Regions from separate parts of the Cyanobacterium stanieri LEGE 03274 genome, predicted to be linked through region 3. Evidence: predicted binding sites of a transcription regulator. Region 3 holds the regulator's gene; each other region holds the start of a gene.

Region 1 (6,088 bases), on a different contig from region 3:
AACCTGAGACTCAAGGTAAGAAATGGATTGAGAATAGGCTTTGGTGATGTCACGCTCGAATACTTGACGATAAGCGGCTTTAACTACGTTGTTTTTCTCGGTGGTAGATAAACCTGGCTTCATCACAAATTTAGGACGACGCTCAGAAGCATTGAAGTAGCTTTGAGGTAGTTCTAAACCTTGTAAGTCCTTAGAAGGTCTTTGACGTAGTTTATTGGCAGGGGTGGGGGCTTGTAGCTCGGCTAGTAAAATGTCAAAGTATTGAGCAATAATTTCTTTGGCTTCTACGTCGTTTTGGAAGTAGCCTAGACAAGAGGCTTTCATATCCAATAATGCTACTACGGTGGCATCGATGGAACAGGCTCTTTCTAAAACTTCCCTTAATCCTCTGGTGTTGACTACCAGAATGTTAGGATCTCCTGATACGATCGCATAGCTGACATAGCGCAAGAACCAAGACATATCCCTTAAGGATTTGGTCATGTTGCTAGGACCATAACGGGATACGTTAATGGGTCTAAAACCTACGGGAATTGCTCCAATGCTAGGTCCTGCACTAAAGGAGGAGAATAAACCGCTGAAAAAATTACCTTTTTTGGTTTTCGATTTTTCTTCGGTAAAGGTTGCGGTGGCATTTTGTTCCGCTTTAATGTCACTAGGTACACTTGTACCACCACCTACCCCAGCCAAAACCATTGAGGGTGCTTCTACAGGGGGCTTTTCAAAGAAAGCCATGGGAGAACCACCGGTAAAGATACGGTTGGCAGCACGGGAGACGATTATGTCTGAATTATTGGTGATGGTTTCGGCGATCGCCAATCTTCTTAAACCAGAATCAAAGTATGTTTTTAATTCACCTAACTCTCTTTGATCGGGGAAGCGATCTTGCTGTTCTGCTTGAATAATAGTTGATACAGCTACAGTTTGGTATAATTGCGGTTTCGCTAAGGAACTACCGCCACTTGCTTTTATAGTCATTGATTCTTTTTATTTTAAAACTTTGTTTTTTAATCAATTCATTCCATATAGATTAAATCTTTTTGGGCTTTCTTAGGAGTTTTATTAAGTTTTGTTTCATTTTTTACCGACTCTAAGCAATACTAGATAAGGGAATGGGCAATTAGGTGTCAGGTTTCAGGTAGCGGGTGGCAGGATGATGTCAGGGGGGTGATTATGTTAGTTTTCCATTATTTCACACCATGTTGAGAACGGTAGGTTTCTAGTCTTTTACCGAATAGCTGATAACGGTTATCTCTAATCATGGCATAAAGGCGATCGCCCATACCCTTAGCCAAAGGCAATCCTTGATAGATATTAACAAACCAAGCACCATAGGGCAAAATTTGGGCAATTTCTTCGGCCGCATCACTTCCTTGCCACCGTTGATTGTTTTGTGTGTCAATCAAAATCATTCCTTTCTCACAATCACAAGAATTCACCTGTACCGATTGCAAAACCTGCTCATCTTGCATGGGAGTATATACAAAATTCCGACCTTGATCAAAACTTTCTAATAATTGCACCAAATTAGTACATAGATTGCAATTACCGTCATAGATTACATGGTATCTCATGGGCTTTTGTTATAATTTTTGATATATCGCAATAATTCTTAATATTACCAATTATCCATGACTACCGATAACATTACATTAACCAAAAAGCTAGGAAATACAGATATAGAAGTATCAGCCCTCGGTATAGGCACATGGGCTTGGGGAGATTCTTTTTTCTGGGATTATGGCAAAACCTATGGCAAAGATGACATTGAGGAAGCCTTTAAAGCAACGGTGGCAGGGGGTGTAACTTTTTTTGATACGGCTGAAGTGTATGGTAATGGTAAATCAGAGCAACTTTTAGGGGAATTTTGTCAGGCAACCGATCAAAAAATTGACATTGCCACTAAATACGCTCCCTTTCCTTGGCGCTTATTTGGCGGTTGTGTAGCCGATGCCCTCACTCAAAGTTTAAAAAACCTTCAGATGGACTATATTCCTCTTTATCAGGTACATTGGCCTTTTATGCTCATGGGTCAGGAAACCTTGATGAATGCCTTGGCAGATGAGGTAGAAAAAGGTAGGATAGGGGCGATCGGGGTTAGTAACTATTCCGCCGAAGAAATGAAAAAAGCTAGTGAAATTTTAGGCAAAAGAAACATCCCCCTAGCAGTAAATCAAGTCAAATATTCTTTACTTACCCGCAAAATCGAATCAAAAGGTATTCTTAAAACTGCCCAAGAATTAGGGATAACCCTTCTTGCCTATAGCCCCCTAGCCCAAGGGTTACTCACGGGAAAATATAACCTTGATAACGCGCCCAATCCAGAAGGGGCAAGAAAACTAGATTCCCGTTTTAGTGCAAGTGGTTTAAGCAAAATTACCCCCGTACTCGAACTTTTAAAACAACTCGGGGAAAAATATCAGAAAACCCCTGCTCAAGTATCTTTAAACTGGTTAATGGGGCAAGAAAATGTAATACCTATCCCCGGGGCGAAAAACGCTAAACAAGCCAAGGATAACACCGGGGCTTTGGGGTGGAGTTTAACCACCGATGAGATAGCACAATTGGCAGAAATTACCCAACCTTGGCTCAAATCCTAGAGGTGTGAAGGGCTTACCAGCTTTTGGTTAATGGGAAAATGATTATAAAAGGTTAATTATTTATTCTCAATTAACCTTACATTTTTTCTATTCTGTATCCTTGTTTGGACACATTTTATTAACACTTAATACCTTTTTTTTCATCAAGGGCATCGGCTTCTTTTTTCAACATTGCCAATAAACGATAGTTTTCATTAGTTTGGGCAACTTCCATACGACGCTCTAAATTACGACGTAAATTGGCTTGATGGATGATGGCTAAGTTAGACTTTGTTTCCTCGCTAACAATGGTTTGGGTAGATAAATTTTCTTCTGGTTGGGCTTTTGCGTCATGGGGAATGAAGTAGGGTTGAGCGTTAGGGTTACTACTGTAGGCGATGCCACGATATTTTAAATAAATTTTAGGTTGTAGTTGGGGAATATGTCTAGGTAATTTTCGATGACATTCTACCCCTCTATATTTTCCTAATACATCTCCTTCTTTTACTTCTAATAAGGCTGTTTCGCTAGGTTGATGTTTATTTCCTCTATAGGACATTTTCATTTATTGATACCTCTTACAATCTATCTAAAAATTTATTTATTAATCATTCACTGTGGCTCTTGGGGTTGTTTTATCTGCACATTTTCAAGAGTTTTTGACACCACTGATCATATAGTTCCTTTACGGAGAAACTATTTTTTTCCTTATATTCAATTTAGCATCTTTTAAATAAGTTGCATTTTTTCTGTATCAATCGTTACAATAAATGCTATTTTTTGTTTTATTTTGTAATAAGATGAGGATTTGTTGACATGGGGCCTGTGGTTCATTGTTGGTGGTGGTGAGATATACTGGTACTACTATTTTTTGTAAGTCGTGGGTGTATGTTTCATCATCTAATTCCTATTTATGATAATGAGGTTGAAAATTGGTGTTTTGAGGCAAGGCTAGTGAGGTGGTTAACCTTTATTTGGTTATCTCTGGGCCTGGTTATTCTATTTTCGGCATCTTATCCTGATTCTCTGACGGAGAATGGCAATGGGTGGTATATTTTCTTGCGACAGGTGGTGTGGATTTATATTGGCTTGATGGCGAGTAAGGTAGTGTATCGGATACCCCTCAAACAGATTTTAAAATATTCCCCTTATATTTATGGATGTGTTTTAGTTTTAGTTTTAGCTACTATTTTAGGTTTTGGGCAAGAGGTTAATGGCGCTGAAAGATGGTTAAATTTGGGGATTGTACAGATTCAACCTTCTGAACTTTTAAAGCCTTTGATAGTGTTACAGGGGGCTTATGTTTTTGCAACGTGGAATCATAAAACATGGACTTTTAAGGGTGTTTGGTTGGTTGTTTTTGCCATGAGTTTGGTGGCTATTTTGATTCAACCAAATTTAAGTACAACGGCTTTATGTGGTATGACTTTTTGGTTAATAGCGGTGGGAAGTGGTGTGCCTGTCATCCAACTTTTTGGGGTAGCTGTATCAGGATTAGTAATGGCTTTGATTAGTATTGCTCTTAATCCTTATCAAATGCTCAGGATAGCATCTTTTCGAGATCCTTGGTCAAACCTTGAAGGAAGTGGTTATCAATTGGCTCAAAGTCTTATTGCGATTGGTTCTGGGCGATTGTCGGGAGTTGGTTTTGGCATGTCTCAACAAAAATTGTTTTATCTTCCTTTCCAAGATACTGATTTTATTTTTGCTGTTTTTGGGGAAGAGTTTGGGTTCATAGGGGCGATCGCCCTTATGCTTTTTTTAGCCACCTATGCTACCATGGGCTTGATTGTAGTCTTAAAATCTAGTCACCCCATCAATAAATTAGTAGGCTTGGGTGTTATCGTAATGTTAATCGGACAATCTCTCATTAACATCGGAGTAGCGGTGGGAGGCTTACCCACCACGGGTGTACCGTTTCCTATGTTGAGTTATGGCGGAAGCTCAGTGTTAAGTAGTATTTTATTAGCATCCCTTCTCATGAGGGTAGCCATAGAGGTTGAACCACAGGAAAAGATAATTTCTGACTATAATCAACAATTAAGCCCAAAAAAATAGCTTAATCAGCACCATGGAAGATATAAAAATCGCCTCGGATAATACCATCGAAAACTATATCCAACGAGTCACGGAATTATGTCAGTCGGGGCGCAAAACCCCTTCCCCCCAAGAATTAGAAAAAATAGTCTCAGAAGTTGGTATAACCGCCGAAGAAATCTCCCTTGCCCAAACCCAATCCCAAGCAAATTTCGCTAGGGCAAAGGGTTACATTAGTTTACGCCATTGGGATGATGCCATCGGGGAATTAGAAGAAGGACTGGCTTTCGACCCATATAATATAAGTATGATTCATTGTTTAATTTCGTCATATTTTGGACGTTGGCGAGAAAATCATCATCCAGAAGATGAGCAACGAATTAGGAAAAGAATCAAGCAATGTTTAGAAATAAAACCCGATGATGAGGAAAGTTTACAACTTTTAGGTAAATTAACTCAATCTATCAAAAATAGACAATTAATTAATTTAAGTCTGGGGTTATTGGGTATTTTATCTATCGGCACAATGATTGGATTATTTACCCTGAATAGGATTTCCCTTGATTTTTTGAATAACAACACCGATGAAAAAATCGAAAATATGGAAAGTAATTTACGTAGTCAAATGAGAAGATTAGATAACGAGAGTATTCGGCGTAGCCAAGATTTATCTCAAAAAATTATTAATCAAGAAAATATGACTCATAGTTTTTATAACAGAATCAGGGAGTTAGAGCAAATAAATCAAAAACTACAAAATGATAATCAGGTACTATTACAAAATAATGATAACTTAAATAAAAGATTAGAAATTGTTGAACAACAAATGCAACAATTAGAGCAAGAAAATATTATCTTACCAGAATAATTTGCAATGAAAGCAACTATCGCCCTACACACCACCAGCCCAGAATTAGGTATTACTTTGGTGGATAAGGAAGGTCACAAAAAGTCTCAAATATGGAATTTAGGTAGAAATTTAGGAAAAGAATTACATCAAATATTAACAGATTTTATTAACCCTTTAACATGGCAAGATTTTGAATTTATTGGAGTAGCAAAAGGACCTGGTAGTTTTACAAGTACAAGGATTGGGGTAGTTACGGCTAGGACGATTGCTCAACAGTTAAATATCCCTGTTTATGGAATTTCTACCCTGAAATCTTTGGCTTGGCAAGAAGGGCAAAGGCATAGGGCAGAAATAATGTTAGTCCAAATGAGAGCTAATAACGAGGAAGTTTTTGGCGGTATTTATAAGTTAAAAAATAAGGCTAATTTCTCGGTTGTGGTTGGAGATAAAATATATAAAAATGATGATTGGAAAAATATAATTAAAGAATATGAAAAACAGTATGGAGAAGATTTATTAGTGGTGGTTAGTCCACAAAATTTAGGGGAAAATAGTGATAGTGTTTTAAGTTTAGCTCGTCTAAAATATGAGCAAGAATGTTTAAATCGTGTTTTTTCTTCTT
Region 2 (6,088 bases), on a different contig from region 3:
CTGGGCGCGTCTGCCAATTAAAGCATCCACATCATCAATTTGGCTCAAATACATCCCCGAAGGTAACTCAACCACCACCCCTTCGCCGATAACCCTAGCCTGACAAGCAAGACGAGAATTCATCTTACAAGTAGTAATTACCTCCAGAGTTCTTTTTTCCCGACGATTAAGGGGAGATAAACTATCCATTCCCTCCTTGATGTAAACGTGACAAGTGGAACACATTCCGCGCCCCCCACACTCTTGCATTACATCCAAATCATTTTTTAGCAAACCCGATAAAAGATTATCATTAGTTTGAATTGCTGTTTCCGTGCCGATAGGATCTAACTTGATTGTTTTTGCCACAACTTTAAAATAAACCTCTTAAAACTCAACTACTTATTTTTGTACAAAGATTATAAACTGGTCATTTCACTGCGGGAAAGCCGTTCCATAATGGTAGGATGATCATGCCCTTCCTCCAACCATCCCTCTGTCAGCTTGATTCTTTCGGCTAAACCAATAACAAAATAATTAGCCTCATGGCCCATAGATTCGCAACTGGTTTGCACACAGCCCAAATCTTCCCCCGTCAACTGACTAAAGAAAGCGCTCAAGATTCCTGCTTCGGGTTGACAAGAAAAATGCTTATCTTTGGGGGCAGCTGCCGCAAAAGGAGAATTAACGGTTTTTACCACTACAAAACCTTGGGGATAATAGTCAAAGTCAAATTCTGCTACTCCCCAACCATGGGTTTTCCAGCACTGTTTGAGGCAACTGATAAACTCCGCCATTTCCATCTGAGAAAGGGGACGTTCATAATATTCGCTCACCTCATTGATAAAGCGACGGTAAAAACTTTTACCCCACCAACGACCACAATTATGAAGCACCACACTAGAAGCCTGTCCGATTTCTTCCTCTAAGCCGTCATAAATGCCTTGTAGTAGTACCTCTGGCAGCGCGATGAGTCGAGAGCCTTGGCGGGTTTCTAATAGTCCTAATTCAAAGTCTCCCTGCACATAAGCATCGGGGGAAAAGTAATTACCCTTGAGGGGTTTTTTTTCAACTAAATCTGCAATAGAAATCATTAATTTGTCTCCCATATCTAAAAAAGTATTTTTTTTAAGCCCTGACGGTATCTTTAACTAAATATTCCTTGGCTTGATTTAAGAATGGCTCTAAATCTGCTATCTGGGAAGGGTTTAAGGCTTGTTTAAGTTCCGTGATTAACAGGGAATGAACCGCCGAGTCAATGGATTGAGATTCCCTAGCTTCTACAACGTCCGTTAGCCATTCTAAGAGGCGACGTTCTAAAAATTCGGGGTTATTGAGTAGCATTGCCATGGCGCTATATCTGGTAATTAATAGCCAATGTTGTAAGGAGATTTCGAGGGCTTTTTCTTGGCTATCGGAAAATTTGGCTACCAATTTATCTGCCACGATTTGAAAGATTTCAATTTCCCTATCTCGCAGAAGACGATAAATGTCCATTTTTCCCTGCAGACTGTTGATGCACTTAGAGAAGGTTTCTAAGTCGTTACTTTGTAGATAGTTAAATTCTGCTTCGTGGATGAGTAGTTGTAATTCTGGGTACATAATTTTATCCTTTACTAAAATAAATCAGATAAGTCATTCATTTTTAATTCGGAGAAGGGAGAGGGCGAATTGTTGGGCTTTTTCTCGATGATTGGTTCTTGGGCTATGGTTGGCTTTGTTTCTTGAATGGTTTGCGCCCCACTCCAAGGGAATCTTTGAAAAAAATCTCCTACTTTCATTTGTAAAGAAAGGTTAAGGGCGATCGATGAATCATTATTAGTGTTGAGGTGGGAAGTATAGGCAACCATTTTTTTGATGCCCTTCCAGTTATGGTGAGTGAAAAATTCTTCTACTTTTAAATTAAGGTTAGGGATAAAATCATCTGCATTAATTAATTCTTGACTGGTAGCAACAGATGAAGGTTGATTTCTCTTAATACCCCGCCAGTTGGCGTTGGAGAAGAATTGCTCAACACTGATGTTTGAAAATGTTGGTGTTAAGCTCATATTATTTTCTTAGTTCAATTTGTGTAGTATGGGTGGGTAAATAAATTATTTAAGATATTCACCATTGACTAATCTTTTTTGAATATCCTTTGCCCCTGCCCCTTCGTTGTGCCAGAAAGTAGCCGCATCAATGCGATCTTGTTTTCCTAACAAAAACTTACAATAGGTTTCACCCATGGAATAGCACTGAATCTCTATACAGTTTAGTTGTTTATTGATAAAACGGCTAAAAAATCCAGCTAATAATCCAGCGTAAATATGACATACTGGTTTACCAACATCCCCAAGGGTACGAGCCACAGCAGAATCGAAGATATTGACGAACATAAAGCCATTTTTTTGCTCACTCAAATCCACATCCCAGTTACCCCAACCTTGGGTAGTAAAAGGCCACCACCAGGCTTCTAAAACATAGAGTAAATTCATTTCGTGAACATCTTTGGGATATTCATATTCTTTTTGAAACCAATTGCAGAAGAAATCAGCATCACGAACTCCCCAAGCCTTACCGATGTTATACATCACAACGCTAGACGCCGGGCCTACTTCTTCTTCTAAACCTTCAATTAAACCGACAATGAAATCTTCGGTAACTAAAACGTTGCGGGATTCGTTCCAGTCGGTAATGTCTCCATTAATAGTATCGAAGTGGAAAAAGTCTTCTATGGTGTAGTGATCATGCTTTTTGGGGTATTGATTTTTCCAAAGATTTTTAGATATTTTTTCGACGATACGATTAGGTTTTGTAGGTGTAAAAGTCATAGATTTTTTGTCCTTAAATATTTGTTTTGTTTAATTTAAAACTATTTCAAAACCAACCTAAATACAGTTTAACTATGTTTACCTATGGTTAGGAGTTTCTTAAACATTTCTATACAATAATTAGGTTTTTGGAGTCTTTTCTTGAAGAAAGATAAAGTTTTACCCAAAAAGTTTATTTTTTTAGTAAGGATTGAATGGTTAAACTTTTTTCTTCAATTATGTTAGGTAAATCTTGAACGATTAGGGAACATTTAGACACAAATGAGTTACTCCATTTTTCTAACCATTTCAGTTGTATGGTGGTGGCTTGATGGTTGAGAGAGCCTGTAAAGGTTATTTTACAATTTTTATCCATGGAAAATTGTTCTAACCATTCAGCGTCGGGGCGGGATTGTTCAAAGTTTTTAGCAGTAATCATTCCCCCTAAATAACGGCTGGTGATTTTGGCGATTTCTTCAAAATTGGTGACAACATCAGCGATGGTAATTTTGTGGGCGACTGCCCCTTCAAAGGAGGATACTACAACCATTTTTAAACTCGCAGGGTCAAATCCTTTATCAAATCGGGTAGAGTTATCATACACTGCCCCCCGAAAGTCTGCTCCACCAATGTGAGTACCGTTGAGAAAAGTTCCGCATAAATCGGCTTTGAAAAAGTTTGCTTTGGTGACAAAACTACCTGTTAGGTATGCTTCTTTGATGTTGGCTTTACCTAGGTCTGCTTTAATTAAATAGGCTTTAATAAAGTATGCTCCTTGTAAATTTGCTCCTTTTAAATTTGTACCCGTCAGGTTTGCTTCGTTAAAGTAACAATCTCGTAAGTCTGCTTTGCTTAAATCCGCTCCTCTTAAGTCGGCATAACTTAAATCCGAACCTCTAAAATTTGCTCCTTTTAAATTGGCATTTCTTAGGTCAATTCTTCTTAATTGTAGTTTGGGGAAGTCTCTTTCTCCCCAATTATATTTGGCTTGTATATCTGCATTCACTGTGGTTGTCACCATATATATTGACTCCTAGTTTGAGGAAATTTTCCCGTTGCTATATACTTGTATTATTTTATAATAATCTTAGAAATAATAGTCTTTATCTGTATTAATTACTACTTTTATAACATTTTTATTGAGTAAAAGCTATGAATATATTTATTTTTTTACATTTATTAATTTAACTAAATATCTCTATTAATTTATGTTATTTTAAGTAAGTATTTTTACGGACACAGAGGCTACATTACCTTTACTTTATATAGTTTATGTAAAAATTATCCATTCTAATAATAAGTTTATTGCATAAATAAGAGTAGGTCTATATAGTTTTTTTTAATGGTAAAAATAGGCTTTATTTTTATAACATAATATCAATTTACCTTTACGTACTATCTTTGTGACTATTAATATATTTTGTCACTTACAAAAGTGATTTTAGGAATAAATATTAAAGTTATTAATTTTATGTTCAAGGTGATAGATGTTTGACAAGTTGTCTTTTTAGGAGATATTTGGAAAAATATTGGCGTATTTTGTGGATAGATATGCTGAGAGAAGATAATGGAAGTATTTCTTGATTAACCTTAGTTTTTATAGTTTTTCGTCTATTTTCATTAAATATTAAGGATATTGTATTTTTTGATACAGAAACAATGATGGTAAACATATGAATATCTATTAGTCATTGAATTAAATCATTAAGTCCTCTTGATTAAGGTGGACAAAAAACACATAAGAATCTGATTAACTATGGTGATAATGTCAAAAAAAGCGAAAGGGAAAATGTCTGGGTCTTATGACCAAGATAGTCTTATACTAAATTTTATGGGATGGTTAGGTAGCAAGTTACCTTCTTACTGGTTAGCTTGTATTCCTTTGAGTGCTTTAATTGTGGTGGTATGGAACACTGCGAGTCAGGCTCAGGGGTTAGACGGCCCTGAAAGTTTGGAAGAAGTCAAGGTAATTTTAGATACTATTTTCTTGCTGGTTTGTTCTATTCTGGTTATTTTCATGAATGCTGGTTTCGGGATGTTAGAAACTGGTTTTTGTCGTCAGAAAAATGCTGTGAACATTCTTGCCAAAAACTTAATCGTTTTTGCGGTTGCTACTATCGTTTATTGGGCCATTGGTTATGGCTTTATGTATGGGGATGGTAATGGTTTCATTGGTACTCAAGGTTTCTTCTTCAATGGTGATGGAACACCTTATGGAGATGATAATTATCCTGCGGCTGTTCCTGCGGCTATTAACTTTTTGTTCCAAGTAGCTTTTGCGGCAACTGCTGCAACTATTGTGTCTGGGGCGGTAGCTGAAAGAATTAAGTTTGATGCTTTTTTAATCTTCAGTGTTTTGTTGGTTGGTATTTCTTATCCTATCACTGGTCATTGGACTTGGAATGGTGGTTGGTTAGCGGAAATGGGTTTTTCTGATTTTGCTGGTTCTACCATTGTTCACTCTGTGGGTGGTTGGGCTGCATTAATGGGGGCGGCAATTCTTGGGCCTCGTCAGGGCAAGTATTCTTCTGATGGTCGTGTGAATGCGATTCCCGGTCATAATATGAGTATTGCTACTTTGGGTTGTTTAATCCTTTGGATTGGCTGGTTTGGTTTTAACCCTGGTTCTGAGTTGGCTGCTACTGCTAATGTACCTTACATTGCTTTGACTACTAATTTGGCAGCGGCGGCTGGTGGGGTTACTGCTACTGCTACTTCTTGGATTAAGGATGGGAAGCCTGATTTATCGATGATTATTAATGGTATTCTCGCTGGTTTGGTGGGTATTACTGCAGGTTGTGCTACGGTGGGTTATTTCAGTGCTGTTATCATCGGTGCGATCGCAGGTATCCTAGTGGTATTTTCTGTGGCATTTTTCGACCAAGTTCTTAAAATTGATGATCCTGTGGGTGCTACTTCTGTTCACTTAGCTTGTGGTATTTGGGGAACATTGGCTGTGGGTATTTTTGGTACTGGGGAAGAAAGCATTGTAACTCAACTCATTGGTATTCTTACTATTGGTGGTTTTACGGTTGTAGCTAGTACCATTTTCTGGTATGCCCTAAAAGCGACTGTGGGTATTAGGGTTCATGCTGAGGATGAAATTAAAGGTCTTGATATTAGCGAACACGGTATGGAGGCTTACAGTGGATTTGTGAAGGAGGCTGATATTCTTTCTGGAGGCTTTACAAGTTCTATGACTGGTGAGGTTTCTTCTACCACTGAGGGTTAATTTTTTTCTAGTATTTTACTCCTATTTATAATTTGTTTCCTCTTCTGAGTTGTCGGGGGGGGAAATTTTTTATGGTGATTTGGTTAAA
Region 3 (6,088 bases):
TAACCTGAGTTTGCGCCAAAGAAATGATTATACCCTCCGTTATGAAGGGGAAATTTCACCCCAATTTATTAACTATCAAAATAATCGTTTTATAATTAATATTGGAGAATTAAATATTGATCCTCGTCACCTAGAAGCCGATACTTCCATCGATATTCAATTAGAAATTACCCGTACTCTCAACGATAATCAATCAACTCAAATTATCTCCGAAAGAAGAATACTCGGTCCATTTCGCTAAATCTTCAGGGGTATTACAATTATATAAAACCCTCCTATCTTGAACCATCAGGGGGGTTACTTTTTCTCCTTTTAACCATCTTTGAAAAGATTTATTACCCCCATTCAGGGATTTTTGTAAAGATGATAAACAATCACGGCGATAAAAGCCCGATAAACACTCCCATCCTTTTTTGTGGGTTGGTAAAAGGGCAATAGTTTCTTCTGATACGGAGGGTAATAGTTTCAACCATGATTTAATCTCTTGAGTCTGAAGATAAATTAAATCGCAAGGTAATAATAAAACCCATGGGCTATGGATGAAGGATAAACCATGGGCGAAGGCAACTAAAGGGCCTTGGTAGGGGTGAGGTTCAATGATAAATTGAGTATCATTAGGCAGAAAAGATTGATATTGATGTTCGGGGGAGGTGAGGATAAATACTTCATTGCTTAATTCTCTGGCTATATGGTAGGTTTTGCTTAATAAGTATTCTCCTTCAATTTCTATCAAAGCCTTATCGAAGCCCATACGGGAGCTTTTTCCCCCAGCTAAAATCAATACGGAAATCATTAATTCACAAGAATATGGTTAGTAGAGTTAGAATTGACCAAAATAAGGCATCTTTAGTTCAAAGTTTAATTTTTAGTCATGATAACCCAGAGGGGGTGTTTGACACCTATGCTGATGTTATGGCTTTTGCGGCGGCCGTGGGTAAAAAATATGATTATCGTTTACCTTTAGAAACCATTGCCCAAGAACCTAATCCGATTAGTTATGATATTTTTATATCCCGTGGTTACGATTTATTGGTTGATGTTTTGACTATTATGACCATGGGTAATTTGGATTTTTTATCCGATGAGAATAGTTCCCAAGAGCGTAGAATCACTCTTTTTGAACAATACGCCAATGGTGGTTTGTCTTATTTACAAGAGCAGTTAACCGGGGCGATCGATTATCAGGAAAGACTTTTGTTACTGTTAGATAAGGAAAGACATACTCCTAAGGTTAGTCAGGAATTTGATTTAAGTCGTTTTTTGTAAGATTTCTCTAGGCAAATTGTTGACTGAGGGCAACGGGGTTATGGACGGTAATTTTTTTCTTGGTAATGGAAATCATACCATCTTGGCGGAGTTCCCCTAAAAGTCGGGTAACCGTTACACGGGTAGAACCGATGGCCTCGGCGATCGCCTGATGGGACAATTTAAGGTCAATGGTAATACCATTAAGACTAGGAATACCAAAATCACGACAAAGAATTAACAAAAAACTCACCAAACGAGAAGCCATATCACGGTGGGCAAGGGTTTCGATCATCATTTCCGTTTGTAAAATACGAGAAGATAACCCCTGTAACATAAGACGAGATAACTCAGGATTATCCTGTAAAGAGCGTTGAAAATGTTCAATGGGAGCGGATAATAATTCCACAGGGGTAAATGCTACAGCGTGGTAAAAGCGATCGCTCTTTTGCCCAGTAATCAAAGATAAAACCCCAAAAACACTATTTTCCCTCAAAAGAGCCACCGTAATTTCTTCCCCTGCCTCGTAAAGACGAGATAACTTAACCGCTCCTTTAACTAAAAAATATACCCTTTCCGCAGGATCTCCAGGAAAAAAAATTGTCTTTCCCCGTTCAAACTTCTCCATAACGGGGTTATACATTCCCCCCCCTATCTGACGAAATACTGAAGCTAGGGGCTGTTCTTGAGTAGGAATTGGTTGCATAGACAGTAGTTAATATTTAATAATTGATCGTGCAGATGACGCTTTTTTTCGAGAAAATTTAAGTGTAAACTAGATAACTATTTTATCAAAAAATTAGGTTTAAAACCCCATAATAAATGACAGATTTGATATTTGTTATTAAAAATAGTAAAATCACCCTCGATTGGGGATAGCAAGTAGTTCTCGGTATGAGAGATGGGGGGTAGGGGAGATGGGGGAAATAATAGTTTAATTATTCATTTGATTACTGGTGCCAGTTTATTTCTAGTGGTGGTTTAACAGTAAAATCGGAGGGGGCAACGGACTCTATTTTTCCTGCCTCAATGCGCCAACAATAATCGGCAATGGAAATTAAATCACTAGCATCATGGGTAACAATTAATAATGTCCAATGTTGTTTTAATTTTGCCAAAAGATTAACTAATTGATCGCGCATTAACCAATCCAATCCCGCTGTAGGTTCATCAAGAAGTAAAATATTGGGTTGTCGTATGAGTTGCACCGCAAGGGATAAACGTCTTTGTTGTCCACCACTAAGGGCATGGGGAGGAGTTTCATAACTAATATTTTCTAAACCTACTTCGGTGAGGGCTTCTTTTACTTTGATGGCGCTTAATTCGGGATGTCCGAGGCGTAATTCTTCTAAGATATTTGAGCCACAAAAATGCCTTTCGGGAAATTGAAAGACTAATCCGCTAAGTTGCTGTAATTCTATGGAGGTTATTTCTTCCCCTTGCCAAATAATTTTACCGCTGGTGTTTTCGGCTAATCCGGCTAAGATTTCGAGGAGGGTAGTTTTTCCTGAACCACTTTTACCGACTATTAGCCCTAGTTTTTGAGGTTCTAGGTTTAGGTTTATGTTTGTGATGATGGGGGTGGGCGTAGCGGCAGGGTGATAACCAACATTCTTTAAGGAAAGCATAGTTTGGGCTAAAATCGTAAGGAATATTTACCTTTAATGATAGTTGCTAAAGGTATTATTAACATTTTTCCTTCAAGAGGCAATAGGTTTATCATGCAAGATAAAAACAGGTTTTTTTCTTCTACTTTTCGGATTCGTCGTCAAGGGGCGTTTACTTTCTCTACGATCGCCCTTACGATGTTATCTTGGGGTTTTTCCATGGGAGCTAGTTTTGGGGCTGATCCCTTTAGAACTAATAATCCTCGAGAGATTGGGGATAAAACAGAACAGGCTTTTAAGACTCTTTTTGAGGAGGGAAATTATCCCCGTGCCAAAAGACTATTGGATGAGGCGAAGGATTCAGAAGGTAATGATCCCCTTGTTCCTGCCCTACGGGCTTCTTTAGCATATACCGAGGAGGATTGGACTACCATGAAATCCTATGCCGATGAAACCGTAACCGTGGCAAGGGCGATCGCCATTAAAGATCCCCTCAGAAGTAATCTTTATCTAGCGGTGGGTAATTTTTTACAAGGGGCGCATAAGTTCCAAGTTAGTGGCCCCATGGCCGCCATTGGTCAATTACAATCGGTTTTTCGCTACTTTGAACAAGCCCAAAGAATTGATAATGATGATCCTGAATTAAACTTAATTAAAGGTTATTTTAACCTAATCTTAGCCGTCAACCTTCCCTTTTCTAGCCCCACCCAAGCCATTAGCCAATTACAAGAATTTGCTAGTCCTCAATATTTAGTACATCGGGGCATTGCGATCGCCTATCGGGATTTAGAGGATTTTGATCAAGCCCTTATTTTTGCCGACAAAGCCGTAGAAAGTACCCCCAACAATCCCGAAATCCACTACCTCCGTGGTCAAATTTTACGGGAAAAAGGAATGCGAGATAACAACGTCGAAGCCCTCCAAGAAGCCCTTAAAAGTTTTGACATCGCCATCGCCAAACTAGATCAAATGCCCGTGGCCGCCACCCAAGAACCCCTAAAGCGCGATCGCACCAGCACCATTGAAGCCCTCGCCAAATTTCAAGGATTTACAGAATAGACAATGTGACAGTTGAGAAAGTGTCACAAGATCAATTTCCATAGTCCCAAAATATACTTTAATTGTTATCAGGTGAGGAGTTAAATATAAAAAGCCTTCGGAGTCGAAACATGGAAAGACGCCCGGGGGCTTTTCTCATGAACAGCAAAAGAGCAACACAAGGAAGACAAAAAAATATTTTCCCTCTTAATCTGTCCATAACCTGAAGAATAATTGATCAAGATATGATGAGTAGATACTATAAAAATCTATAGATAACCTCAGTTTGGTATGGAATAAATTAGTGAGAGCAAGGAATTCGTTATTTAGAATAAGATATTTGTTCCCCCAAATTTAGTCAATTACTGACTAATAAATTACAAATAATCTTAATTTCATTAATTAAAACTTATCTAGTAGCCGTGCCATTCATTAAGCCCAAAACCTATCCATAGGAAAGATTTTTCTATCAAACTCAGGTATAGATAAAAATTACCATCCTCGTAATCTATAAAAATATATAGAAACTACTATGACAGAAACAGAAACCATGAGAGAGACAAAAATCGATCTAAAAGATAGTAAATATTATTTTAATCGAGAACTAAGTTGGCTAGAATTTAACCGCCGAGTATTACAAGAAGCCCTAGACGAAAGAACCCTACTTTTAGAAAGATTAAAATTTACCGCCATCTTTAGCTCCAACTTAGATGAATTTTTCATGGTTAGGGTAGCCGCCATCAAAAGACAAATAGAAGCAGAAGTAACCAAAAAAACCTTTGACGGTTCAACCCCCATAGAACAAATGGAGAATATCCAAAAATATCTGCGGCCCATCGTACAAAAACAAGTTGCCAACTTTGAATATAACTTAAAAAAAGAATTAGTTCACCATGGCATTCACCTAATCAATTTTGTAGATCTTAACCAAGAACAAAGGCAATATCTACATGACTACTATGAAAGTGATATATTCCCCGTCCTAACCCCCTTAGCCGTTGATCCAAGTCACCCTTTTCCCCACATTTCCAACCTGAGCTTAAATTTAGCCGTATTAGTCAAAAATCCCGACACAGGAGCAGAATTATTCGCTAGGGTAAAAGTTCCTAAATCTCTCCCTCGTTTTGTGGCTTTTCCCGAAAATCTCAGGCAAGTAGGGGGAGATAATCAAGATCATCTCCTCTGGGTAGGAGTTCCCTTAGAACAAGTAATCGCCCATAACCTAGAATCCCTTTTTCCGGGGATGGATGTGCAAGAATGTCATAATTTTCGTCTTACCCGTGATGCTGATTTAGGAGTGCAAGAAGACGAGGCGGACGATTTACTATTGGCCATTCAACAAGAATTAAGAAAAAGACGTTTTGCTGGTTCACCCGTCAGATTAGAAGTCCATGCCTCTATGCCTAGCAACATCAAAAAAATGCTTATGCAAGGACTAAACTTACAACCCATGGATGTTTACGAAATAGAAGGATTATTGGGTTTAAACGATTTATTTGCCCTTACGGGTTTTCCTTTACCCGAATTAAAAGATAATCCTTGGAGTGCCGTTGTGCCTCCTCCTTTTGATCATTTCCAAGAGTTACTTTTAGAACAAGACGACGATAGAGATGAGCATATTAGCCCCGAATTTTTTGCCATGATTCGCAAGTCTGACTTGATGGTACATCACCCCTATCATTCTTTTTCAGCAACGGTACAAGAATTTATTACCCAATCGGCTCAAGATCCCGATGTAATGGCCATTAAAATGACATTGTATCGCACCTCTGGTGATTCTCCTATTATTAAGGCTCTCATTGAAGCGGCGGAAAATGGTAAACAAGTGGTGGCTTTAGTGGAGTTGAAAGCCCGTTTTGATGAAGAAAATAATATCCTTTGGGCGAGGAAGTTAGAAAAAGCAGGAGTCCATGTGGTATATGGATTGGTGGGTTTAAAAACCCATACTAAAATTGTTTTGGTGGTGCGCAAGGATGAAGATAAAATTCGTCGTTATGTCCATATTGGCACAGGGAATTACAACCCTAAAACCGCAAAACTTTATACCGATATTGGTTTGTTTAGTTGTCGAGAAGATTTAGGAGCGGATTTAACGGATTTATTTAATTATTTAACGGGTTATTCTAAACAAAAGGCTTTTCGTAAATTATTGGTTGCTCCTGTGACTATGCGCGATCGCATGATTGCCATGATTGAAA

The links. The regulator NtcA, encoded in region 3, controls nitrogen genes in cyanobacteria. The targets are predictions, from matches to a motif close to TTTGTANCNNNNGNTACAAA.
Region 1: IQ215_RS05725 (DUF4278 domain-containing protein) is a predicted target of NtcA. The motif match lies at 3,328-3,347, and genes of this name have one in related genera.
Region 2: IQ215_RS05915 (ammonium transporter) is a predicted target of NtcA. The motif match lies at 4,404-4,423, and genes of this name have one in related genera.

What each region holds. Positions count from the first base shown of each region.
Region 1 covers NZ_JADEWC010000009.1:38,238-44,325, forward strand. Annotated here, with positions in the region: gene IQ215_RS05710 (phycobilisome rod-core linker polypeptide) at 1-978, opposite strand, end outside; gene IQ215_RS05715 (thiol-disulfide oxidoreductase DCC family protein) at 1,188-1,574, opposite strand; gene IQ215_RS05720 (aldo/keto reductase) at 1,632-2,600, shown strand; gene IQ215_RS05725 (DUF4278 domain-containing protein) at 2,719-3,144, opposite strand; gene IQ215_RS05730 (FtsW/RodA/SpoVE family cell cycle protein) at 3,468-4,637, shown strand; gene IQ215_RS05735 (hypothetical protein) at 4,651-5,484, shown strand; gene tsaB (tRNA (adenosine(37)-N6)-threonylcarbamoyltransferase complex dimerization subunit type 1 TsaB) at 5,491-6,088, shown strand, end outside.
Region 2 covers NZ_JADEWC010000009.1:82,706-88,793, reverse strand. Annotated here, with positions in the region: gene IQ215_RS05945 (2Fe-2S iron-sulfur cluster-binding protein) at 1-348, opposite strand, end outside; gene IQ215_RS05940 (V4R domain-containing protein) at 399-1,073, opposite strand; gene IQ215_RS05935 (phycobilisome protein) at 1,108-1,581, opposite strand; gene IQ215_RS05930 (hypothetical protein) at 1,596-2,027, opposite strand; gene IQ215_RS05925 (V4R domain-containing protein) at 2,073-2,789, opposite strand; gene IQ215_RS05920 (pentapeptide repeat-containing protein) at 2,962-3,789, opposite strand; gene IQ215_RS05915 (ammonium transporter) at 4,558-6,000, shown strand.
Region 3 covers NZ_JADEWC010000041.1:9,408-15,495, reverse strand. Annotated here, with positions in the region: partial or broken gene IQ215_RS13430 (collagen-like protein) at 1-241, shown strand, start outside; gene IQ215_RS13425 (molybdenum cofactor guanylyltransferase) at 194-793, opposite strand; gene IQ215_RS13420 (DNA phosphorothioation-associated protein 4) at 808-1,266, shown strand; gene ntcA (global nitrogen regulator NtcA) at 1,274-1,951, opposite strand; gene IQ215_RS13410 (ABC transporter ATP-binding protein) at 2,196-2,873, opposite strand; gene IQ215_RS13405 (Sll0314/Alr1548 family TPR repeat-containing protein) at 2,967-3,911, shown strand; gene ppk1 (polyphosphate kinase 1) at 4,423-6,088, shown strand, end outside.